Regions from separate parts of the Modicisalibacter sp. 'Wilcox' genome, predicted to be linked through region 2. Evidence: predicted binding sites of a transcription regulator. Region 2 holds the regulator's gene; the other holds the start of a gene.
The links. Region 2 encodes PhoB, which activates phosphate uptake and scavenging genes when phosphate is short. Its sites were predicted from a motif close to TGTCATANNNNTGTCANA; they were not measured.
Positions count from the first base shown of each region.

Region 1: a site for PhoB is predicted at 4,161-4,178, ahead of phbB (acetoacetyl-CoA reductase). Genes of this name have one in related genera too.

Region 1 covers NZ_WNXF01000003.1:227,959-239,551, reverse strand. The annotation lists gene minC (septum site-determining protein MinC) at 1-278, opposite strand, end outside; gene G7A98_RS04515 (DUF349 domain-containing protein) at 506-3,280, shown strand; gene phbB (acetoacetyl-CoA reductase) at 3,361-4,107, opposite strand; tRNA gene G7A98_RS04505 (tRNA-Met) at 4,278-4,354, shown strand; gene G7A98_RS16670 (DUF3429 domain-containing protein) at 4,511-4,783, opposite strand; gene G7A98_RS04495 (DASH family cryptochrome) at 5,037-6,446, opposite strand; gene G7A98_RS04490 (hypothetical protein) at 6,710-6,871, shown strand; gene G7A98_RS04485 (monovalent cation/H+ antiporter subunit A) at 6,962-9,760, shown strand; gene G7A98_RS04480 (Na+/H+ antiporter subunit C) at 9,760-10,110, shown strand; gene G7A98_RS04475 (monovalent cation/H+ antiporter subunit D) at 10,107-11,593, shown strand, end outside.
Region 2 covers NZ_WNXF01000002.1:235,748-247,340, reverse strand. The annotation lists gene G7A98_RS03075 (TRAP transporter substrate-binding protein) at 1-324, shown strand, start outside; gene G7A98_RS03070 (acyl-CoA thioesterase) at 361-780, opposite strand; gene phoU (phosphate signaling complex protein PhoU) at 1,114-1,842, shown strand; gene cysZ (sulfate transporter CysZ) at 1,930-2,673, shown strand; gene phoR (phosphate regulon sensor histidine kinase PhoR) at 2,753-4,102, opposite strand; gene phoB (phosphate regulon transcriptional regulator PhoB) at 4,113-4,802, opposite strand; gene ubiA (4-hydroxybenzoate octaprenyltransferase) at 4,929-5,828, opposite strand; gene G7A98_RS03040 (chorismate lyase) at 5,859-6,398, opposite strand; gene G7A98_RS03035 (FAD-dependent oxidoreductase) at 6,498-7,658, shown strand; gene G7A98_RS03030 (HU family DNA-binding protein) at 7,781-8,056, shown strand; gene G7A98_RS03025 (hypothetical protein) at 8,138-8,494, shown strand; gene yccS (YccS family putative transporter) at 8,601-10,775, shown strand; gene recG (ATP-dependent DNA helicase RecG) at 10,786-11,593, opposite strand, start outside.

The sequences.
Region 1 (11,593 bases), on a different contig from region 2:
TTGACGGGGTCGCCCCCGCCACGCACGGCCACCGGCAGCAGCTTGTGGGCGCGGCACACGGCACAGATCCGCTCCAGCGCCAGGTGCGGCTCCTCGAGCTTTTCGACACTCAGCATCACCGGCGTATGCTGAAAGAAGGCCGGCGCCTGATTGAGCTTGCCGACCAGCTGCTCGCGTATCTGTTCGGGGTCTGCACTGGTCAGCTCCATGACCGTCATGGGCAGCATTCCCCCCTTGAAGGCGAAGGCACTGCCGGCCCTGTCCATGTTGAGGCTCATTGCCGGTCTCCACAGTCGGATGGTGACATTTAAAGCTAAGCGAGGGGCTGCCGGGCTGCAACCGATCATACGCCCTGTGGATACGGCCTGTCAGTGTCTCCGGGTACCGACGCCCCCGACCTTTTCGGCCACGCCGAGCCATGCTTAGATAAACGACTGGAACGCCTTGCGCGCACGCCGCGTCGACCGGCGTCTTCCGCGCCTCTTTCAGGGATGTATCGCGACCTATGCCCGGATTCCTACGACGATTCTTCGCGCCCCGCTGGCAGCACCACGACCCCGCCGTGCGCCGCCAGGCCATCGAGCGCCTCGACCCCGACACCGACGACGACCGGCGGCGTCTCGAGCGACTTGCCGGCGACCCCGACGCGGCCGTGCGCCGCGCCGCGCTGGCGGCGCTCGACGAGCCGGCCGCTCTGCTGGCGCTGCGTGACACGCACGACAGTCCCGAGTTGCAGGAGCGCCTGCGCGAGCTGCTCAGCGGCCGCGAGGGCAGTACCCCACTGGGGCAACGCCTGACGCTGGTCGAGACGCTCGACGACCCCGACCTGCTCGAGACCCTGGCCCGGGAAGGGGACAATCAGGCACTGCGCCTGGCCGCCCTGGCCCGCCTCGACGACGAGGAGCGCCTGCTGCGCCAGGCCTGCGACAACGGCATCGCCGCGGTACGCCAGGCCGCCGCCGAGCGGATCACCAGCGAGACCGGGCTGACCCGCCTGGCCCGCCGCTCGCGGCGCGACAAGCAGGTGGCCCGGCTGGCCCGGGCCCGCCTCAACCGGCTGCGCGAGGACGAGGCCCAGGCCCGCGAGGCCCGCGAGCGCCGGGAACGCATCCTTGCCGCCCTCGAGGCCCACGCCCAGCATGCCTGGGAGCCCCTCTACCCGGGTCGCTATCGCCATCTCGAGCGCGAGTGGGAAGCGCTCGGCGATCTGCCCACCGCCAGCCAGGAGCAGCGCTACCAGGAGGCCTCGCAGCGCTGCCGCAAGGTGATCGCCGACCACGAGGCCCGGCATCATGCCCTGGCCGCCGCCGAGGAGCGGCGCGACGACGCCGACGAGACCCGGCGCTCGCTGATCGAGTCGCTGGAGGACACCCTGGCCAGCTTCACCCAGGGCGAATGCCTCACCGACCAGGACATGGCCAGCCTGCAGGCCCAGAAGCACCTGGTGGCCCACCAGTGGCAGACTCTCTCCGACCGTCACGCGCCGGAGGCCGCACTCAGCGAACGCTATGCCCGCGCGCTGGAGGAGTACGATCGCCTGCTGCAGGCCTGGGAACGGCTCGACCGCCAGGGGGCCGAGCTGGCGGCGGCACTGGAGGCCGAGGACGCCACCGCCCTGACCGGCATCCTGGACCGCATCGACTGGCCCGGCGACCTGCCGCCCACGCCGCAGCTCGCCCGCGCCCGGCAGGTACTCGCCACGCCGCCCGCGGAGCCGGCCGGGTCGCCGCAGCAGAGCGCCCGCTTCGCCCGCGATCTCGACGCCCTGGACGACCTGCTCGACCGCGGCGCCTTCAAGCGCGCCAGCCGCCTGCACCAGAGCCTGCGCCAGCGCCTCGCCCTGCTGCCCGAGGCGGAGCGGCGTCGCCACCAGCCCACCCTCAAGCGGCTCGGCGCCCAGCTTGCCGAACTGCGCGACTGGCGCGGCTTCGTCGCCGGCCCCAAGCGCGAGCAGCTGTGCGACGCCATCGAGGCGCTGGCCGAGGACACCACCCACAGCGATGCCGAACTGGATCGCCAGCACCGGCAGCTGGTCAAGGACTGGAAGAACCTCGGCGACGCCGCCGCCGACCGCGCGCTCTCCACGCGCTTTCGTGCCGCCTCGGATCGCATCCACGAGCGCCTGGGCCCCTGGAAGCAGCGCCGCGAGGCCGAGCGCCAACAGAACCTGTCCGCCCGCGAAGGCCTCTGCGAGCAGCTCGAGGCGCTGCTCGACAACCCCGACCCGCACGCCGACCCGGACGCCCTGCGCCAGATCCGCGACCGCGCGCGCGAGCAGTGGCAGCGCTTCGCCCCGGTGCCCCGCGACCAGGCCCGGGTGATCGGCCAGCGCTTCGGCCGCATCCGCCACGCCCTGCAGCAGTTGATCGACCACCGCGCCCAGGAGATCGCCACGGCCAAGCGCGAGCTGGTCGAGGCGGCCCGCCTGCTCCAGGAGGACACCGACACCCGGGCGGCCTCCCGTGCCGAGCAGGCCAAGGCGCTGCAGCGGCGCTGGCGCGAGCTCGGCCGGGCGCCCAAGGGCGAGGAGCAGACCCTGTGGCGGGCGTTTCGCGGCTACTGCGACGCCATCTTCGCGGCGCGCGAGAACGAGCGCGACGACCGTGCCCAGCGCAGCCGCCAGCGCCTCGAGGCCATGCAGGCCCTGATCGAGCGCCTGGATGCCTGGCAGCCCGCCTCCAGCGACGACGTGGCCACGCTGGAGGCGGCCATCGCCGAGGCCGAAAGCCTCGAGCCGCTGCCCCAGGGGCGGCGCAGCGACGGCATGCGCCGACGGTGGTCGGGCATCGTCCGCGCGCGCCGCGACCGCCTGGCACGCCTGGCGGTCAGCGAGACGATCGCTCGCTGGCAGGCACTGCGGCCGCTGCTCGAGGCCCATCTGGCCGCCGACGCCCGGCTGATCGACGGCCGCCCGCCCGAGGACGTCCCGGCGCCTCCGGCGCTGGGCGCCCCGCTGCAGTCGGCCCACGAGCGGCGCAACGCGGCCCGGCTGGACCCGCCGCCGGCCGCCGAGGTCGCGGAGCACCTGACCCGCCTGCGCGTGCACCTCGCCCTGCTGGCCGGCGCCGCGGTGAGTCGCGAGGACGAGCCCCTGCGGCTGGCCATCCAGGTACAGCGGCTCAACGACGGGCTGGGACGCGACCTGACCCGCGCCGAGGAACTGGAGGGGGTACTCGCCGCTATCCTCGCCACCGGCCCGGTCGCCCCCGATCCCTGGCGGCGCGAAGCCGCCGACATGGATCACCACCTGGCGGCCCTGGCCGAGCTGCCGCCGCCCTGAGCGAGCCCCGAAACGCCGCGAGCGAGGCCGGGGCCTCGCTCGCGGGTGCGGGTGATGAGTGACGGGGCGCCGGCCAGGGCTTACCCCATGAACTGCCCGCCATTGATGTCCAGGTTCGCCCCGGTGATGAAGCCGGACCCCTTGTCGGCCAGGAAGCACACCGCCCGTGCGATTTCGTCGGGCTCGCCGAAGCGCTTGACCGGAATCGACTCGCGGATCGACTCGCGGATCTTCTCCGGCACCTTCTGGATCATGTCGGTGGCGATGTAGCCGGGCGACACGGTGTTGACGGTGATGCCCTTGGCCGCCGTTTCCTGGGCCAGCGCCATGGTCAGGCCATGCATGCCGGCCTTGGCCGCCGAGTAGTTGGCCTGGCCGAACTGGCCCTTGCGCCCGTTGATCGAGGAAATGTTGATGATCCGCCCGTAGCCCGACTCGAGCATGTCCTCGATGACGCAGCGGCAGGTGTTGAAGACGCTGTTGAGGTTGCAGTCGATCACCTCGCGCCATTGCTCGGGGCTCATCTTCTTGAGCGTGGTGTCGCGGGTGATGCCCGCGCAGTTGACCAGCACGCTGACCGGCCCGTAGGTGTCACGGATCTCGCGGACCCCCGCCTCGCAGTCCTCGTAGTCGATCAGGTTGGTGCCCGACAGCGCGATGTTGTCGAAACCGGCCGCTCGCTGCTCCTCGAGCCAGTTCCGGGCCTTGTCGGGATTGTGATAGCCGGCCACGACCTGATACCCCTCCCTGGCCAGTTCACGACAGATGGCGGTACCGATGCCGCCGGTGCCACCGGTTACCCAGGCGACGGGTGCTGCTTGTGTCATGTGTTCTCCCCCTGAGTCATGACGTTCAACCACTAACAGTCTCCTCGACCGACGATGTCATCTTTGTGACCTCGCCCCGCCAGTATGGTCAATATTCGGCTCGCTGTGCGAATTCCCGACGGACTCTTGACGTGACTCAGTTTCTGCGTATACTGGGCTCCACAATTTGATGCGGGGTGGAGCAGCCTGGTAGCTCGTCGGGCTCATAACCCGAAGGTCGTCGGTTCAAATCCGGCCCCCGCTACCAAATTTCGAAGAAGCGGATCGGTCATTGACCGGTCCGCTTTTTTTCGTTGGCCCCTACCCGAGCGCCATGATCCCTGCCGCGCCTCGTGAGCCTGCCCCGGGGCCGAGAGGCGACACGGCAGACGCCCCCTGCACGCCTGCCGATCCTGCGCGGTACTCAGCCGAGCAGGCTCAGGCGCACCACCACCGCCAGGTGGCAGGCCACCACCACGGGCGAAAGCAGGCTGCGCAGCCCCTGATACCAGCCCGGCAACCGCACGAGACTGGCATCGGTGCGCTCGTAGAAGCGCAGCAGCCAGAAGCCGATCATCAGCACCAGCGTCGCCAGCCGGTACTCGATCATCAGCGCCGCCCAGCCGACCAGGCCGGGCATCAGGCTCACCCACAGCCGCGTGGCGAACGCCGGATTCGACTCGCGGTCGCGGCTCATGGCAACGCCCCAGTGGACGCCGCCCAGAAAGGTCAGGCACAGCGCGCTGTAGAAACAGGAAGGCCTTGATGGCCAGGGCCTGCCACAGTACCGGAGCGATGTAGACCCCGGCCGTGGCAATGACGAAGGGCAACAGGCCCACGGCCCCCAGCCCGAAGGGCAGGCGGACGGAGGGCGATACCTCAGTGAACATGGCAGCATCCTTGCAACCGTTGATTATCCGTGCAACGCCACAGCTTAGCCGGCTTGCCGGTTACTGACCAGTAACAACCGCCGATGACGTCATGACCGTCCGCCATGCTTCCGGCTCCACCCAGGGCCTGCCGAAGCGCGCCGGCCGATGACGCCAGGGGGCGTGTCGGGCCGGTCCCGGCGGCAGCGACGCCAGATCGGGCAGCCAGTGGGCGACATAGTCCCCGTCGGCGTCGTAGCGCAGCGCCTGACGCATCACGTTGAAGTAGCGATCCCGGCGAGGGTCACGGCCGCCCCCGGCCACGTAACGCCAGTTCTCCCAGTTGCTGGCGGCATCGTAGTCGACCAGCCAGCGCTCGAACCAGGCGGCACCCAGCCGCCAGTCGACCTGCAGGTCCTTGACCAGGAAGCTCGCCACGTTCTGCCGCGCGCGGTTGGACAGCCAGCCGGTACCCACCAGCTCGCGCATGGCGGCATCGATGAAGGGCACCCCCGTGGCTCCCGCGCACCAGGCCTCCAGGGCCGGCTCGTGCGCCACCGGCAGGCGGTGCTCGCCGAACAGCGCCGCCCCGTCCTGACGGGCGGCCCAGTGGAAGTACTCACGCCACAGGAGCTCGTCGACGAAGGCCTCGCGGGACGCGGTCACGGCCGCGTCATCGTCGGCCGGTCGCTCGGCCAGCTGCGCCATGACCTGCCCCGCGGACAGGCAGCCCCAGGCCAGCCAGGGCGACAGCCGGCTCGAGACGTCGTCGCCCAGCAGCGCATTGCGGGTGTCCCGGTAATGATCGAGCGGCCCGGCGAGAAACCGCTGCAACCGCTCGCGCCCGGCCCGTTCGCCGCCCTCGGGCCAGGGACCACCCAGGGGGTCGACCCGCCACCCGGCGGCCTCCGGCGACACCCGGGCCAGCGGCGGCAGGCCGCGCGGCGCCTCGTCGGGCCACGGCGGCAGCGTCACCGGCGCCATCCGCGAGGGTCGCGGCGCCAGCCCCGCCACGCGGCGGCGGAAGGCGCTGAAGGTGTCGGGCAACGCGCCCGGGGAGAAGGGCAGCTGCTCGCGGGTGAACAGCGTGCCGCCGGAGACGGTCTCGAGCTTCACCGCCGACGGCAGACGGCTGGCCAGGCGCTGCACGTCGTCGCTCTCCTGCCAGCCGGGGTCCTCGCGCACGCGAATCACGTCCGCGGGAGCACGCCGCAGCACGCCCTGCAGTTCGTCGACCGGGTCGCCGACGCACACCAGCAGATCGCTGCCCCGCACCAGCAGCTCGCCGCGCAGCGCCATCAGGCTTTCCCAGAGAAAGCGCAGTCGCGCCGGGCCGATCCGGGCCCGCGCATCGCCCGGCCGCCACGGCGTCAGCCAGCGACGATCGAGCACATAGACGCACAGCATCGTCTCGGCAGGCGTGTCGACGCACCACAAGGGGTTGTCGGCAACGCGCAGATCATTGCGCAACCACACCAGCACGCGACTCATTGCACCTCCTTGCGACCCGCCGGGCGCGCATCGCCCGCGTCGTCTCGGCTTTCCGGGAACCATTGCTGTACAACATTTTACCCTTAAAGGTACATATTTTGTACATTATTGGGCCGGCACGGCGGCTGGATACACTGCAGGGGGCGTGGTAGAGTCGAACACTGACTTCATTTCGGCGCTGTCTTTCCGACTTATTTTCATAATAAAATCAGTCGACTAGCCATTCCCGACGCGCCAGGGAGCCATGAAGGGAGGAAGACACCATGACGGATCGTCCCCCGCACGGTACCGGCCGTGCGCGCCGCCATTTCGGTGCCGACACTCTGCCCATCGCGCGTCTCGCGGATCGCACGCCCGCCTGGATGCTGACGCCCCGCGCCGTACGCCGCCCCTTCCTGACCGACCCGCCCCGCATTTGCGCTTGATGGTCGTCGCCGCGACGACTGAACTGTGAGCCATGCCGCGGTGCCGAGCGCCCGGCCCGCCAGAATGCCAACGACAAGAGCGAGTCGTTCATGTCCGTGTTACTGATCGTGCTGCTGCCCCTGGTCGGCAGCCTGCTGCCCGTCATGGGCTCGAATGACCGACGCGGCCGCTGCGCCCTGATGACGGCGATTCCGCCGGCGCTCGCCTTGATCGTCGCCGGCCTGCATGCCGGCACGGTCTTCGCCGGCGGCGTTCCACGCGCCGCCTTCGACTGGATACCGGCCCTGGGGCTCGAATTCGCCATGCGCCTCGATGGCCTGTCGCTGCTGTTCGTGCTGCTGATTCTGGGCATCGGGCTGCTGATCATCCTCTATGCCCGCTACTACCTGTCGCCGAAGGACAACCTGCCGCGCTTCTATGCCTTCCTGATGCTGTTCATGGCGGCGATGCTGGGCATCGTGATGGCCGACAACCTGCTGCTGCTGTGGTTCTTCTGGGAGCTGACCAGCCTGTCGTCCTTCCTGCTGATCGGCTTCTGGTACCACCAGAGCGAGGCCCGCAAGGGCGCGCGCATGGCGCTGACGGTGACCGGTGCGGGCGGCCTGTGCCTGCTGGCCGGCTTCCTGCTGCTCGGCCATATCGTCGGCACCTACGACCTGCAGACCGTGCTCGACAGTCGGGACATGATCCAGGCCGACCCGCGCTACCTGCCCGCGCTGCTGCTGGTGCTGCTGGGCGCCTTCACCAAGTCGGCCCAGTTTCCCTTCCAGTTCTGGCTGCCGCATGCCATGGCCGCGCCGACCCCCGTCTCGGCCTTCCTGCATTCGGCGACCATGGTCAAGGCCGGGGTCTTTCTGCTGGCCCGCCTGCACCCGGCCCTGGCCGGCAGCGAGGCCTGGCTCTATCTGGTCGGTCTCACCGGCCTGGCGACCCTGCTCTACGGCGCCTACTTCGCGCTGCTCAAGTACGACCTCAAGGGCGTGCTGGCCAACTCCACGATCAGCCACCTGGGGCTGATCACCCTGCTGCTGGGGCTCGACCAGCGCATGGCGGTGGTCGCCGCGCTGCTGCATATCCTCAACCACGCGACCTTCAAGGCGGCGTTGTTCATGACCGCCGGCATCGTCGACCACGAGACCGGCACTCGCGACATCCGCAAGCTGCAGGGGCTGTGGCGGGCCATGCCGCTGACCGCGACCGTGGCGGTGATCGCCGGCGCGGCGATGGCGGGGGTGCCGCTGTTCAACGGCTTCCTGTCCAAGGAGATGATGCTCACCGAGACCCTGGAGACGTCGCTGCTCGGCGGCCTGGGCTGGCTGATCCCGGCGCTGGCGACCCTGGGCAGCCTGCTGTCGGTGGCCTATTCGATCCGCCTGGTGCACAACGTCTTCTTCAACGGCCCGCCGCGGGAGCTGCCCCGGACCCCGCACGAGCCGCCGCTGCCGATGGTCGCGCCGGGCCTGCTGCTGGCCGCGCTGTGCATCGTGGTCGGCGTGATGCCGGCGCTGACCGCCACGACCCTGATCGACGCCGCCGCCCGGGCCGCCCTCGTCGGCCCCGTGCCCGAACTGCACCTGGCGGTGTGGCACGGCTTCAACCTGCCGCTGCTGATGAGTGCCATCGCCCTGATCGGCGGTACCGTGCTCTATGTCCAGCGCCGCCACCTGTTCGCCTTCCAGCGCCAGTTCCGCATCCAGAACGCCCGCCTGAACTTCGAGGCGGCCGTGCAGTGGGTGGTGCGCGGCGCCCAGCAGCTGATCGATACCCTGGAGAACGGCTCCCTGCAGCGCTACATGCTGTGGCTGGTGATCACCATTCTCTGCCTGGTCGGCGGCACGCTGACCCATACCGTGCAGCTGCGCGGCCCCCTGCCGCTGCAGCCGCTGGACGGACTGCTCGTCGCCGGGGCGCTGATGGCGATGTTCGCCGGCCTGGCCACCGCGGTGCTGCACCGTCGGCGCCTGGTCTCGCTGCTGATGCTGTCGATCGTCGGCCTGGTGACCTCGCTGGCCTTCGCGCGCTTCTCGGCGCCCGACCTGGCGCTGACCCAGCTGGCGGTGGAGGTGGTGACCATGATCCTGCTGATGCTGGCGCTGTTCTTCCTGCCGCAGCGCACCCCCAAGGAATCCGGCGCGCCGCGTATCCTGCGTGATGCCCTGCTGGCGGCGGGCTTCGGCGGCATCGTCGCCAGCCTCAACTTCGCGGTGCTGACCCGGCCGCTGGAGTCGATCTCGCAGTACTTCGTCGACAACAGCGTGCCCGGCGGCGGCGGCCACAACGTGGTCAACGTGATCCTGGTGGACTTCCGCGGCTTCGACACCCTGGGCGAGATCACCGTGCTGTGCATCGCCGCGGTGGGCATCTACAAGCTGCTCAACCGGCTGCGCCTGTTCATGCCCTCGAGCGATGCCGACGGCCGCCCCTGGTCGAAGGATCGCCATCCGATGATCCTGGTCAGCGTCTCCCAGACCATCCTGCCGCTGGCCCTGCTGGTCTCGGTGTTCATCTTCCTGCGCGGCCACAACGCCCCGGGCGGCGGCTTCATCGCCGGGTTGGTCACCGCGGTGGCCCTGATCCTGATCTACATCGCCCGCGGGGTGGACTGGAGCCAGCGCCGGCTGTCCTTCCAGTACCAGCCGATCGCCGTCGCCGGGGTCGGCGTCGCCGCGCTGACCGGCCTGGGCAGCTGGGCGTTCGGGTACCCGTTCCTGACCTCGTCGTTCGGCCACTTCCATATCCCGCTGATCGGCGACGTGGAGCTGGCCACGGCGATGCTCTTCGACCTCGGCGTCTACCTCACGGTGGTCGGCGCCACCCTGATGATCCTGGCCAATCTGGGCAAGCTGACCACGCCCCACCGCCCCAGCAAGCAGAAGGAGAAGGCCTGATGGAAGCGCTGTTCTCGATGACCACCGGCGTGCTCGCCGCCTGCGGCCTGTTCCTCGCCCTGCGCGGCCGCACCTTTCCGGTGGTGGTGGGGCTGACCCTGCTGTCCTACGCGGTCAACCTCTTCCTGTTCTCCATGGGCGGGCTGGACACGGGCGGTGCCGTGGTGCTCGGCGACAAGGGCGGCCCCCATGCCGACCCGCTGCCCCAGGCCCTGGTGCTCACGGCGATCGTGATCGGCTTCGCCATGACGGCGTTCTCGGTGATTCTCGCCATGCGGGCACGCGGCGACCTGGGCAGTGACCATGTCAACGGCAATCGTGTCGACGAGCCGCGGGAGGAGCGCAGTTGATGAACCACCTGATCGTCCTGCCGATCCTGATCCCGCTGTTCGCCGGGCTGGGCCTGCTGCTCAAGCGCGAGGGGCCGGCGCTGCCGCGCCGGCTGATCGCCCTGGCCGCCACGGTGGCCCTGCTGGTCTGCGGCGTGCTGCTGATGCGCGAGAGCGCCGGCGGCACCATCCAGTACTACGCGCTGGGCGACTGGCAGCCGCCGTTCGGCATCATCCTGGTGCTCGACCGGCTATCGGCGCTGATGGTCACCCTCACCGCGCTGCTGGCACTGGGCAGCCTGTGCTATGCCAGCGCCGGCACCGACGAGGAAGGCTCCAACTTCCACGGCCTGTTCCAGTTGCAGCTGATGGGCATCAACGGCGCCTTCCTCACCGGCGACCTGTTCAACCTGTTCGTGTTCTTCGAGGTGCTGCTGATCGCCTCCTACTCGCTGCTGATGCACGGCGGCGGCAAGGCGCGCATCCATTCCGGCTTCCACTACGTGGCGCTGAACCTGGCCGGCTCGGCGCTGTTCCTGATTGGCCTGGGGGTGCTCTACGGCACCATCGGCACACTCAACATGGCCGACATGGCCGCTCGGGCGCCGGGGCTGGACAGCGGCCGGCTGGTGCTCGCCGAGGCCGGGGCCATGCTGCTGCTGGTGGTGTTCGGCCTGAAGTCGGCGATCCTGCCGCTGTACTTCTGGCTGCCGCGCGCCTATGCCGCGGCACCCGCCCCGGTCGCGGCGTTGTTCGCCATCCTCACCAAGGTCGGCATCTATGCAATCCTGCGCGTGTTCACCCTGATCTTCGGCCCCCAGGCGGGCTCGCTGGCGAATCTGGCCCAGCCCTGGGTGTGGTGGCTGGCGCTGGCCACCCTGGCGCTCGGCGGGGTCGGCGTGCTGTCGTCGCGGGACCTGCGCACCCAGGTCGCCTACCTGATCATCATCTCGGTGGGCACGCTGCTGGCCGGCATCGGCATGAACAGCATCGACGCCCACGGCGCCCTGCTCTACTACATGGTGCATACCACACTGATCACCGGCGGGCTGTTCCTGCTCGTCGACAGCATCGCGCGCCAGCGCGGCAAGGCCGGCGCCCGGATCGTGCGCGGCCGGTCGGTGCAACAGGTCGCCCTGCTGGGCACGCTGTTCTTCATCGCCGCACTGACCGTCGCCGGCGTGCCGCCCTTCTCGGGCGCGGTGGGCAAGGCGTTGCTGCTGCAGGCCGCGACCCCGGGCCAGCAGGTCTGGCTGTGGCCGATCCTGCTGTCGAGCAGCCTGGCGGCGATCGTCGCCCTGTCGCGCAGCGGCTCCACGGTGTTCTGGCGCGCTTCGGGCAACGAGCGCAGCGAGGCCCGGGACAATAATGGTGACACGCCGGGCATCGGCGCCCTGCGCACGCTGGGCCTGCTGCTGCTGATCGGCGCCTCGCCGCTGCTGGTGGCCTTCGCCGGGCCGCTGAGCGCCTACACCGAGGCCGCAGCCGACCAGCTGGCCGATCA
Region 2 (11,593 bases):
AAGGCGCTGCCCGACGACCTCAAGGTGGTGGTGCAGGAAGCCGCGCGCAGCGCCAACCTGGCGATGATCGACGAGTTCACCTTCCGCAACGCCGAGGCGCTCAAGACGCTGGTCGAGGAGCACAATGTGCAGCTGCGCTCGCTGCCCGACGACGTGCTCAAGGCGCTCGCCGAAGCCTCGCAGAAGGTCCTGCAGGAGCAGGCCGACAACGACCCGGCGTCGAAGAAGATCTTCGACTCCTACCGTGACTTCCAGCAGCAGGTTCGCCGCTACACCGACATCGGCGAGTTCGCCTACCTGAAGAACCGCGCCCTGGTCAGCTGACGGCCCGCGCCGTCGGGTGCCACCGGCCGGGGCGGCTCAGAGGCTCTCCCGGCTGGTCTCGGGCACCGCGCGAATGCGCCCGTTGTCGTCCAGCGCCACCATCACGAAGCGGGCCTCGGTGACCTTGTGCATCTCCTCGGGGTCGCGCTCGTGGGGCGGACGGATCCACACCTCGACGTCGATGGTGATCGAGCTGCGGCCGATCTCGCGCACCGCGGTGAAGATGTTGACCACCGAGCCGATGCGGACCGGACAGAGGAAGTCCATCGCCTCGATCGCCACGGTGGCGGTACGCCCGTGGGCCTGGCGGCCGGCGCACAGCTCGGCGGCCTGGTCCATCTGATTGACCAGCCAGCCGCCGCTGATGTCGCCGTAGAGGTTGGTGTCCTGGCGGGCGGCCAGCACCTTGAGGGTCAGATCGCCACGCGGGGCGGGTACATCATCGAGATCGGTCATGGTCGATTCCCTTCCGGCACTTGTTGTTGTCACGAGCTGGCCGCCATCTTAAACGGCCGCGCCGTCGGGCGACCAGCCTCGCCGTGCACTTCGCGGCGTCCCCGGCTTCCTGCGTGCGGGCGACTCCGACTACAATCGAAGTCGAGCGGACCGGGAGCCGCGGCCCGTTCGTGACGCCCGGCCCGCCCTGATGTCGGTGTCGTGGATTCATCGGAATGCAATCTTGTTCCGGCATCATCGCCACCAGCGGTTTCGTGCCCGGAACATCATCCGCGTCTGGCGCTCAGCGAATTTCACCTCATCGGCCGTTCGTGCGCGGCCCCGGAGAACGTCATGGACATCACCAGCGAGACTCACAGTCAGCATATTTCCAAGCAGTTCAACCAGGAACTCGAGGAACTCAAGACCCACCTGATGGCGATGGGGGGCCTGGTCGAGAAACAGGTGCAGGAAGCCATCTCCGCGCTGCTCGACGGCGACACCCGGTTGGCCGAACGCGTGCGCGACAACGACAAGGCCGTCAACGACATGCAGCTGAAGATCGATGACGAGTGCACGCGGGTGCTGGCACGCCGGCAGCCGGCGGCGTCCGACCTGCGGCTGGTGCTGGCGGTGATCCGCGCCACCTCGGATCTCGAGCGCATCGGCGACGAGGCCTGCAAGATCGCCCGCAACGCCCTCGCGCTGGCCGAATCCGGACGCCAGGTGCACGGCTTCGTCGAGGTCCGCCACATCAGCGAGCACGTGCGCAAGATGACCCGCGATGCCCTGACGGCATTCGCCCGCTTCGATACCGAGCTGGCCCTGAAGGTCGCCCACGAGGACGACGCCGTGGACAGCGAGTACACCAGCGCCATGCGCTCGCTGATGACCTTCATGATGGAGGACCCGCGCTCGATCAGCTCGATTCTCAGCGTGATGTGGATCCTGCGGGCCCTGGAGCGTATCGGCGACCACGCCGACAACCTGGCCGAGTACGTCATCTACCTGGTCAAGGGGCTGGATGTCCGTCACCGCAACATCGATGCGCTTGACGATTCCTCGCTGACCGGTAAAGGTTGATCCCCGACGGCCCTCCGGGCCGTCATCGACCCCGGCCGTCGCCTGCGCGACGGCCGTTTCGTTGTTCGTTGCGGGAATCCTCCGACCATGCTCAATGCCTTCAGCGCCCTGGCCCGGGGCACGCGCCTGGTGCTCTCGCCGGGGCTGCGTCGTTACGTCTTTCTGCCGATTCTGGCCAACCTGCTGCTCTATGTCGGCACCCTCGTCTACCTGTTCGACAACTTCGGCGGCTGGATCGACTATGGAATGCGCCAGGTGCCGGGCTGGCTGAACTGGCTCGAGTGGCTGATCTGGCCGCTGCTGGTGGCGAGCCTCGCGGTGGTGGTGTTCTTTACCTTCACGCTGGTCGCCAACCTGATCGCCGCGCCCTTCTACGGCTTTCTCGCCGAGAAGGTCGAGCGCCAGGTCACCGGCCGGCCGCCGCTGGACGATCGCGGCTTCGCCCGCGCCGCCGTCGACGCCCTGGGCCGCGAGCTGGTCAAGCTGGGCTATATCCTGCCGCGCATGGCGCTGCTCTTCCTGCTCGGCTTCGTGCCCGGGCTGAACCTGGTGATGCCGTTTCTATGGGCGGCCTTCTCGGCCTGGATGATGGCGGTCACCTACCTCGACTACCCGATGGACAACAACCTGGTCAGTTTCGTCGAGATGCGCCGCCGTCTGCGCTCGCGCTGGTGGCCGACGCTGACCTTCGGCGGCTGGGTGATGGCGGCCAGCTGGGTACCGGTGCTCAACCTGCTGCTGCTGCCCGGTGCGGTCGCCGGGGCGGTGCTGATGTGGCAGCAGCACTACCGGGACCTGCCGGTAGCGGCCGAGCGGGCGAAGCGTCCCTGATGGGGTAAAGGGCAGCATCCCGGGTGGCGGGTTGCCCGGCCGGAGCCGTGCGGCGTGCGCGACGACCCGCCGTCACCCGCTATTGCCCGCTGTCGGCGGTGCGGTACGTGACCTCGGTGTCGGAGCCGGTCTCGCCGAGGGGGCGGCGGATCAGGCGGGCGGCGGGAAACACGCAACGGAACAGCGCGCCCTCGCCGGGGCGTGACTCGATCTCCAGGCGCGCATCGTGGCGCAGCAGCACGTGCTTGACGATCGCCAGCCCCAGACCGGTGCCGCCGGTGGCCGCGCTGCGCCCCTTGTCGACCCGGTAGAAGCGCTCGGTCAGGCGCGGGAGGTGCACCGGGTCGATGCCGTCGCCGTCATCCTCGACCTCGAGGGCGGCGCCGTCCTGCCAGGGGCGCCAGCGCAGGGTGATGGTGCTGTCCTCGGGGGTGTAGCGCACGGCGTTGAAGGCCAGGTTGGAGACCGCGCTGCGCAGCTCCGCCTCGACCCCCAGCAGGTCGCGCGACTCGGCGGTCTCGATGCGCACCCGGCGTCCGCCGCCCGCCAGGGCGGCGGCGTCGTCGCGCACGCTGCCCAGCAGCGGCGCCACGGCCACCGGCACGCTGCGCTCGGTCTGGTGATCGGTTTCCAGCCGCGACAGCAGCAGCAGGTCCTCGACCAGGTTCTGCATGCGCCGGGTCTGGTCCTGCATCTGGCCGAGGCCGCGCTGCCAGCGCGGCGGCAGCTGGTCGGCATGCTCGGTGTAGGTCTCGAGATAGCCGGTGAGCACGGTCAGCGGCGTGCGCAGCTCGTGGGAGACGTTGGCGACGAAGTCGCGGCGCATCTGCTCGAGACGGTGCAGGCGGGTGATGTCGCGCACCATCACCAGGCGCTCGTTGTCGCCGTAGAGGGTGATCTGGAACTGCAGCATCAGGTCGTCGCGCAGCGGCGAGGGCAGCACCACCGGCTCGCGGTAGTCGCGGGCGTTGAAGTAGTCGATGAAGCGCGGGTCGCGCAGCAGGTTGGTGACGGGCTGGCCGCGGTCGTGACGGGCCTGCAGGCCGAGCATGCGTTCGGCGGCGCTGTTCCACCAGTCCATGTTGCCCTGGTTGTCGAGCATCACCACGCTGTCGCGCATCGCCTCGGCGGATTCCTGGATGCGGTGGATCACGTCGCGCAGACGCTGCTGGGTCAGCCGCTGGACCTTCTGGTAACGGTAGAGGCGATCGAACAGGTCGCCCCACACGCCGCTGCCCGCCGGCGGCTCCTGGCTCGGATCACTGTTCAGCCACTGGTAGAGCTCGCGCAGGTGGCGCAGGTGGATGAGCACGAACAGGGCGAGACCGGCGGCCACGCCCCAGCCGAGACTGCCGAATACCCAGCCCAGCAGGCCCAGCCCGACGACCAGGTAGGCCAGCCGCCAGAGCTCGTTGTTCCAGTAGTACATGCCGGTGATCTCATCCCCGCGCCGAGAAGCGATAGCCGGTACCGCGCACGGTCTGGATCAGGTGCTGATGCGCCTCGCCCAGTGCCTTGCGCAGGCGGCGGATATGCACGTCGACCGTGCGTTCCTCGACGTAGACGTTGCCACCCCACACCTGATCGAGCAACTGGCCGCGGGTATAGGCGCGCTCCGGGTGGGTCATGAAGAACTGCAGCAGCCGGTACTCGGTGGGGCCGACCTCCAGCGCCTGGCCGTGGGACGATACCCGGTGGCTGGCCGGGTCGAGCATCAGGCCGTCGACCTCCACCACCTCCTCGACGCCCCGCGGCGTGGTGCGGCGCAGCACCGCCTTGAGCCGGGCGACCAGCTCGCGCGGCGAGAACGGCTTGGTGATGTAGTCGTCGGCGCCGGCCTCGAGCCCGAGGATCTTGTTGTCCTCCTCGCTCTTGGCGGTGAGCATGATGATCGGCAACTCGGCGGTGGTCTCCTCGCGCTTCAGGCGCCGCGCCAGCTCGATGCCGCTGGTGCCGGGCATCATCCAGTCGAGCAGCAGCAGGTCGGGCTGGCTGTCGACGATCAGGGCGTGGGCGTCCTGGGCATTGTCGGCCTCCAGGACCCGGTAATCGGCCATCTCCAGCGCCACGGCGATCATCTCGCGGATGGAGGGCTCGTCATCGACGATCAGAACGGTCTTGGATGTCATTTCCCTGGCCTCGTGGGGTGACGGACACCGCCCGCGGCAGGCATCCGTCGGTGACAGGACGATGACGATTACAACGCGCGGACATGACAAGCTTGTGACAGGTGCCGGACGGCCGCCAGCCCCGCATCAGCCCTCGGGCCACAGCGCCATCACGAGGCCGGCGTGCAGCACCAGCCCCGCCCAGTGGTTGTTGAGAAACGCCCGGAAGCAGCGTTCCCGGGAGCGGTCGCGGATCAGCCACTGCTGGTAGACGAAGATCAGCCCCATCGCCGTCAGGCCGACCCAGAAGTAGCCGCTCAGCGCCTGGCGCACGCCCACCACCGCCAGCAGGGTCAGGGTAGCCAGCTGCAGCAGACCGATGATCAGCTTGTCGTGGCGGCCGAACAGCACGGCGGTGGACTTGATGCCGATCTTCAGGTCGTCGTCGCGGTCGACCATGGCGTATTCGGTGTCGTAGGCCACCGTCCACAGCACGTTGGCGAGGAACAGCAGCCAGGCATCCGCCGGCAGCTGCTGCTGGACGGCGCCGAAGGCCATGGGAATCGCCCACGAGAAGGCCGCGCCGAGCACCACCTGCGGCCAGTGGGTATAGCGCTTCATGAACGGATAGACGAAGGCCAGTGCCACCCCGCCGAACGACAGCATCACCGTGAAGGCGTTGGTGAAGCAGACCAGCACGAAGGACGCGGCGACCAGCCCCGCGAACAGCACCCGGGCCTCGCCCGCACCGATCCGCCCGGTGGCCAGCGGACGATCGCGGGTGCGCTTGACGTGGCCGTCGAAGTGGCGGTCGGCGTAGTCGTTGATCACGCAGCCGGCGGCGCGCATCAGGTAGACGCCGGCGACGAAGATCAGCAGCGTCGCGCGCTCGGGCAGGCCGTCGGCGGCGATCCACAGGGCCCACAGGGTCGGCCACATCAACAGCCAGGTGCCGATCGGCCGGTCGAGCCGGGTCAGGTGCAGGAAGGCGGGCAGGCGCGCGGGATGCAGGCGAGCCAGACCGACGGGACGCGGGGTGGGTTGCATGACAGCCTCCGAGAACGATCGGGCCACAGTCTAGCGAGTCGCCAGCCCCAGTTCATCCGCCATGGCGGTCAGGAAGAACTCCTGGACCAGCACCTCGAAGCGGCCGTGGCGAAAGCGCGAGCGCCGTCCCCAGGGCGCCTCGGCCGTCGGAAAGGGCGGCGCGCCACGGGTGATCGCGATCGGTCCGCGCTCGAGATCCGGCTGGCGGAACAGCCAGTGGCCCAGCGAGCGCTCGCCGAGCTGGCCCAGCCGCTGGCCGGTCAGGCTGGTCAGCGGCGCCACCGAGCGGGCGAGCACCCAGGGCGTGTCGCCGCTGCACAGCGCCACCTCGCGACACCAGACATAGTGCGAGGCGGGCACGCCGAGGGCACGGGCCTCGTCGCGGCGCGGGCGGGCCAGGCGCTGGGCGAGCAGGCGCACGGCGAAGGGCTGCGGCATCGCCGCGCCCAGCCGCCGGGTCAGCGAATCGCGCGAGGCCAGCCACTGCCACCAGGCCGGGCTCATCGCCGGCCGCCAGGCGGCGGCGGGGCGCCAGTGGGGGATCGCCACGGGGCGTGTCGAAGCGGGCAAACCGGCCTCCGGGTCGGCAAACGGGCGCGATAGTGTACCATGACGACCTGGCCGGCCCGGTCCCGGCCCGTCATCCACGACCCGCTGGCACCACGACCCATGACTCGATCCCTGACCCTGATCGGCAGCGGCATGGCCGGTTTCGGCCTGGCGCGTGCCCTGCGCCGCCTGCAGCCCGAGCGGCCGATCACCCTGATCACCGCCGACAGCGGCGACGACTATTCCAAGCCCCTGCTCTCCACCGGCTTCGCCAAGGGCCTGGCGCCGGAGGCGCTGGCCGCCGACTCGGCGCTGGATGCCGCCGAGCGCCTGAATCTGGTGATGCGCCCCCGGACCCGGGTCGACGCCCTCGATCCCGTGGCCCGCGAGCTGCACATCGGCGCCGAGCGCCTGCCCTTCGATGACCTGGTGCTGGCCACCGGGGCCGCGCCGCAGCCGCCCTTCGCCATCGACGCAACACTCGCCGGGCGGGTCTTCACCATCAACGACCTCGACGACTACCGGGCCTTCCATGCCGCCCTGACGGCGCTGGGGCGGTCGGCGCGCGTCGCCGTCATCGGCGCCGGGCTGGTGGGCTGCGAGTACGCCAACGACCTGGTCGCCGGCGGTCATGCCGTGGCCATGATCGCCCCCGAGCGGGCGCCGCTGGCCCGCCTGCTGCCCGAGCCGCTGGGCCGGGTGCTGGGCGCTGCGCTGGCCGGGGCGGGGGTCGAGCTGCATCTGGGGCGCGGCGTGGGCGAGCTGGGTCTCGACGGCGGGGATCTGAGCGTGGCGCTGGATGACGGCCATGTCCTCGACGCCGACCTGGTGCTGGTCGCCACCGGCCTGGTGCCGCGCACCGAGCTGGCCGCCACGGCAGGGCTCGCGGTCAGCGAGGCCGGGATCCAGGTCGATCGCTGCCTGCGCACCGCGGTCGAGGGCATCCACGCCCTGGGCGACGTGGCCTGCGTCGACGGCGTCAACGCCATGTATGTCCAGCCGCTGCAGGCCGGCGCCCGCGCCCTGGCGGCGACGCTGGCCGGCACCCCCACCGCCGTGCGCTACGGTCCCTGGCCGGTGCTGGTCAAGACGCCCTGCTGCCCGGTGGTGGCCCTGCCGCCGCGGGTCACGCCCGCCCGCTGGCGCATCGAGGGCGAGGGCGACGATCTCGCCGCCCTGGCCGAGGACGACCGGGGGCGGCTGCTGGGCTTTGCGTTGACCGGGCGCTGTGTACGGCGGAAAGTCGAACTGGCGCGAGCCGCGCCGCCGTTGCTAATCTAGGTGCGTCGTGGCCCGCGGCCCCGGCGGCTGCCGGAGCGCCGGCCGGCGCTCGGGAGACGCCCGAAACAACAACAAGCGGCAGTCGAGGCTGCCGTCTTACACTGCCCCAGACAGGAGGTTCCATGCGCAAGCCAGAACTCGCGGCGGCCATCGCCGAGCGTGCCGATCTTTCCAAGGACAAGGCCAGCCAGGTGCTCAACGTGATCCTCGACGAGATCACCGGCAGCGTCGCCAAGGGCCAGGATGTCTCGCTCATCGGCTTCGGCTCGTTCACCGTGCGCGAGCGTGCCGCCCGTACCGGCAAGAATCCGCAGACCGGCGAGGCGCTGACCATCCCCGCCAGCAGGACCGTGGCCTTCAAGGCGGGCAAGGCGCTCAAGGACGCCGTCGCCAAGTAACGCCTCGCGGCTGGAGCGTGTCGCGACCGGCGTGCGCTCCGCCGACGCTCTTCCTTCCCACGTGCGAGTCATGGACGGCCCATGAAACTGCGACTGATGCTCTGGCTGCTCGGCCTGCTGCTCAAGCGCGCGCGGCGTCGCCACGCGGGCTTTCGCGAGCGGCTGCGCGACCGCCCGCTGGCCTGGGGAATCGCCACCGAGGATTTGCGCATCGCCCGCCACTACCGGCTGACGGCCGAGCGCGTGCAGTCGGCATCGGGCCTGCCGGTGGACCTCGACCTGGAACTGCGCTTCCGTGACCCCGACACGGCGCTGGCCGTGCTTCGCCACCCCTCCCCGCGCGCCTTTCGCGACGGCCTGATCGACGGCCGGCTGCGCCTGGTGGGCGACACCCGCGACCTCGAGCGCCTGCAGGGCCTGCTTGCCTTCCTGCGTTGACTTCCGGCGCTGATCGCTGCGGCATGACGACGTTATACTAACGTCGCACAAGCGGATGCCCCCGTATCCGTCCGACCGCTGCCGAGGAGACCCGACCGCCATCGCCATGCTGCCACGCTCCCTCGACCATTCCCTGCGGCGCCTGTGGACGCTCGACACCTTCGCCTACAGCGTGCGCGTGTTCATCGCGCTGGCCGGGGCGATGGCCTGGAGCTGGCACCTGGGCGGCATCGCCCAGCTGATTCCGCTGTTCCTGGGGGTGATCGCCAGCGCCCTGGCCGAGACCGACGACCACTGGCAGGGACGCCTGACGGCCCTGGCGGTGACGCTGGCCTGCTTCGCCGTCGCCGCGCTGTCGGTGGAGTGGCTCTTCGATCGCCCGCCGGCCTTCGCCGCGGGGCTGGCGCTGTCGGCCTTCGGCCTGACCATGCTGGGGGCGGTGGGGCCGCGTTACGGCACCATCGCCCATGCCACCCTGATCCTGTCGATCTACACCATGATCGCCATCGAGCGTCAGGGCGGCGTGGCGCCGGGCGAGCTGTGGCGCGAGCCGGCCATGCTGCTCGCCGGGGCGGCCTGGTACGGGCTGATCTCGGTGGTCTGGTGCGCGCTGTTCGCCCGCCAGCCGCTCAAGCTGAGCCTGGCGCTGCTGCTGCGCGAGCTGGGCGAGTACCTGCGCCTCAAGGCGACGCTGTTCGAGCCGGTGCGCGGTATCGACCTGGAGGCACGGCGCCTGGCGCTGGCCGAGCAGAACGCGCGGGTCGTGGAGGCGCTCAACCAGGCCAAGGAGATGATCTTTCGCCGCCTGGAGGGCGCGCGCGGCACGCACAAGCTCGACCGCTACCTGCGGCTGTACTTCATCGCCCAGGACATCCACGAGCGGGCCAGCTCCTCGCACTATCCCTACGGCGAGTTGACCGAGGCCTTCTTTCACCACGATGTGCTGTTCCGCTGCCAGCGCCTGCTCGAGCAGCAGGGGCAGGCCTGCCGCTCGCTGGCCCGGGCCCTGCTGCTGCGCCAGCCCTTCGACCACGGCCCCAGCGAGCAGGCCCTGGCCGATCTCGATGCCTCGCTCGACTACCTGCATCGCCAGCCGCGCCGCGACGGGCGGCGCCTGCTGCACTCGCTGGACGCCCTGGCCGACAACCTGAGAACACTCGAGCACCAGCTGGCCGGCGCCCGCAATCCGGACGCGCCCGCCGCCGCCGGCGACGCCGCGCTCCATGACCGCTCCCCCCGGGGCCCGCGCGACATCTACGACCGCCTGCGCTCGCACCTGACCCCGGCCTCGCCGATCTTCCGTCATGCCCTGCGCCTGTCGCTCACCCTGCTGGCCGGCTACGGCCTGCTGCTGTGGATTCATCCCACCCAGGGCTACTGGATCCTGCTCACCAGCCTGTTCGTCTGCCGGCCCAACTTCGGCGCCACGCGACGCTTTCTGTGGCAGCGCATCGTCGGCACCGTGGCCGGGCTGGTCGCCGGCTGGGCGCTGATCAGCCTGTTCCCCGACCCGCTGATCCAGCTGTCGATCGCGGTGGTCGCCGGGGTGGGATTCTTCGCCGCCCGGGCCCGCCATTACGCGCTGGCGACCGCGGCGATCACCCTGCTGGTGCTGTGCTGCTTCAACCAGGTCGGCAACGGCTTCGGGCTGATCTGGCCACGGCTGTTCGACACCCTGCTGGGGGCGGGCATCGCCGGACTGGCGGTGGTGCTGGTGCTGCCGGACTGGCAGGGGCGGCGGCTGCATCAGCTGGGGGCGGCCAGCCTGGCAGCCGCCGCCCGCTACCTGAGCGCGATCCTCGGCCAGTACAGCAACGGCAAGGCGGACGACCTCGACTACCGGCTGGCCCGGCGCAACGCCCACAATGCCGATGCTGCCCTCGCCGCGCGGCTGGCCAACGCGCGCCGCGAGCCGGGGCACTTCCGCAAGGACGTCGAGGCGGGCTTTCGCTTCCTGACCCACGCCCACACCCTGCTCAACTACCTGTCGGCGCTCGGCGCCCACCGCGGCGAGACCCGGCCAGCGGGCGACGATGCCTGGCTGCACGCCCAGGCCGACGGCATCATCGCCGATCTGGAGGCGCTGGCCGGCCGGCTGGGGGCGCGTCAGGTGCCATCGGCGCCGGCGACGGCGGAGCCCCGCGCCCGGGCGCTCGAGGCCTGGGCGCAGGCCACCGACGACGAGCCCCGGCGCCTGCTGGCCGAGCAGCTGGCGCTGATCAGCCGGGCCCTGGTACCGCTCGGCGAGGCCGCCGCGGGGCTGGTCAGGCGGCAGGCGTAGGTGGCGCGGCTCACACCTGCCCGTAGCGTCCGGCTTCCTCGCCCAGCCAGCGGCGGATCAGCGTCTCGGCGGCGTCGGGCGCCTCGACGAGCAGCGCCCGGGCCAGCGGGTCGACGCGTTCGAGCAGGTCGCGGTCGCGTTCCAGGTCGGCGATCTTCATCTGCGCCAGGCCGGTCTGGCGGGTGCCCAGCACCTCGCCGGGGCCGCGCAGCTCCAGGTCCTTCTCGGCGATGCGGAAGCCGTCGCCGGTCTCGCGCATCACCGCCAGGCGCTCGCGGGAGTGGGCCGACAGCGGCGGGTGGTAGAGCAGCACGCAGAAGCTCTCGGTACTGCCGCGGCCGACCCGTCCACGCAGCTGATGAAGCTGCGACAGGCCCAGCCGTTCGGGGTTCTCGATGATCATCAGGCTGGCGTTGGGCACGTCGACGCCCACCTCGATCACCGTGGTGGCGACCAGCAGGTCGAGCTCGCCGGCCTTGAAGGCCGCCATCACCGCGGCCTTCTCGGCGGCCTTCATGCGCCCGTGGACCAGCCCCACGGCGAGTTCCGGCAGGGCCTCGGTCAGGGCGTCGCGGGTCGCCTCGGCGGCCTGGCACTGCAGTGCCTCGGACTCCTCGATCAGCGTGCACACCCAGTAGGCCTGACGCCCCTCGGCGCAGGCGTGGCGAATGCGCGCGACCACCTCGGGGCGGCGTTCGTCGGCGACCGCCACGGTCTGCACCGGGGTGCGCCCGGGCGGCAGCTCGTCGATCACCGACAGGTCGAGGTCGGCATAGGCGCTCATCGCCAGGGTGCGCGGGATCGGCGTGGCGGTCATG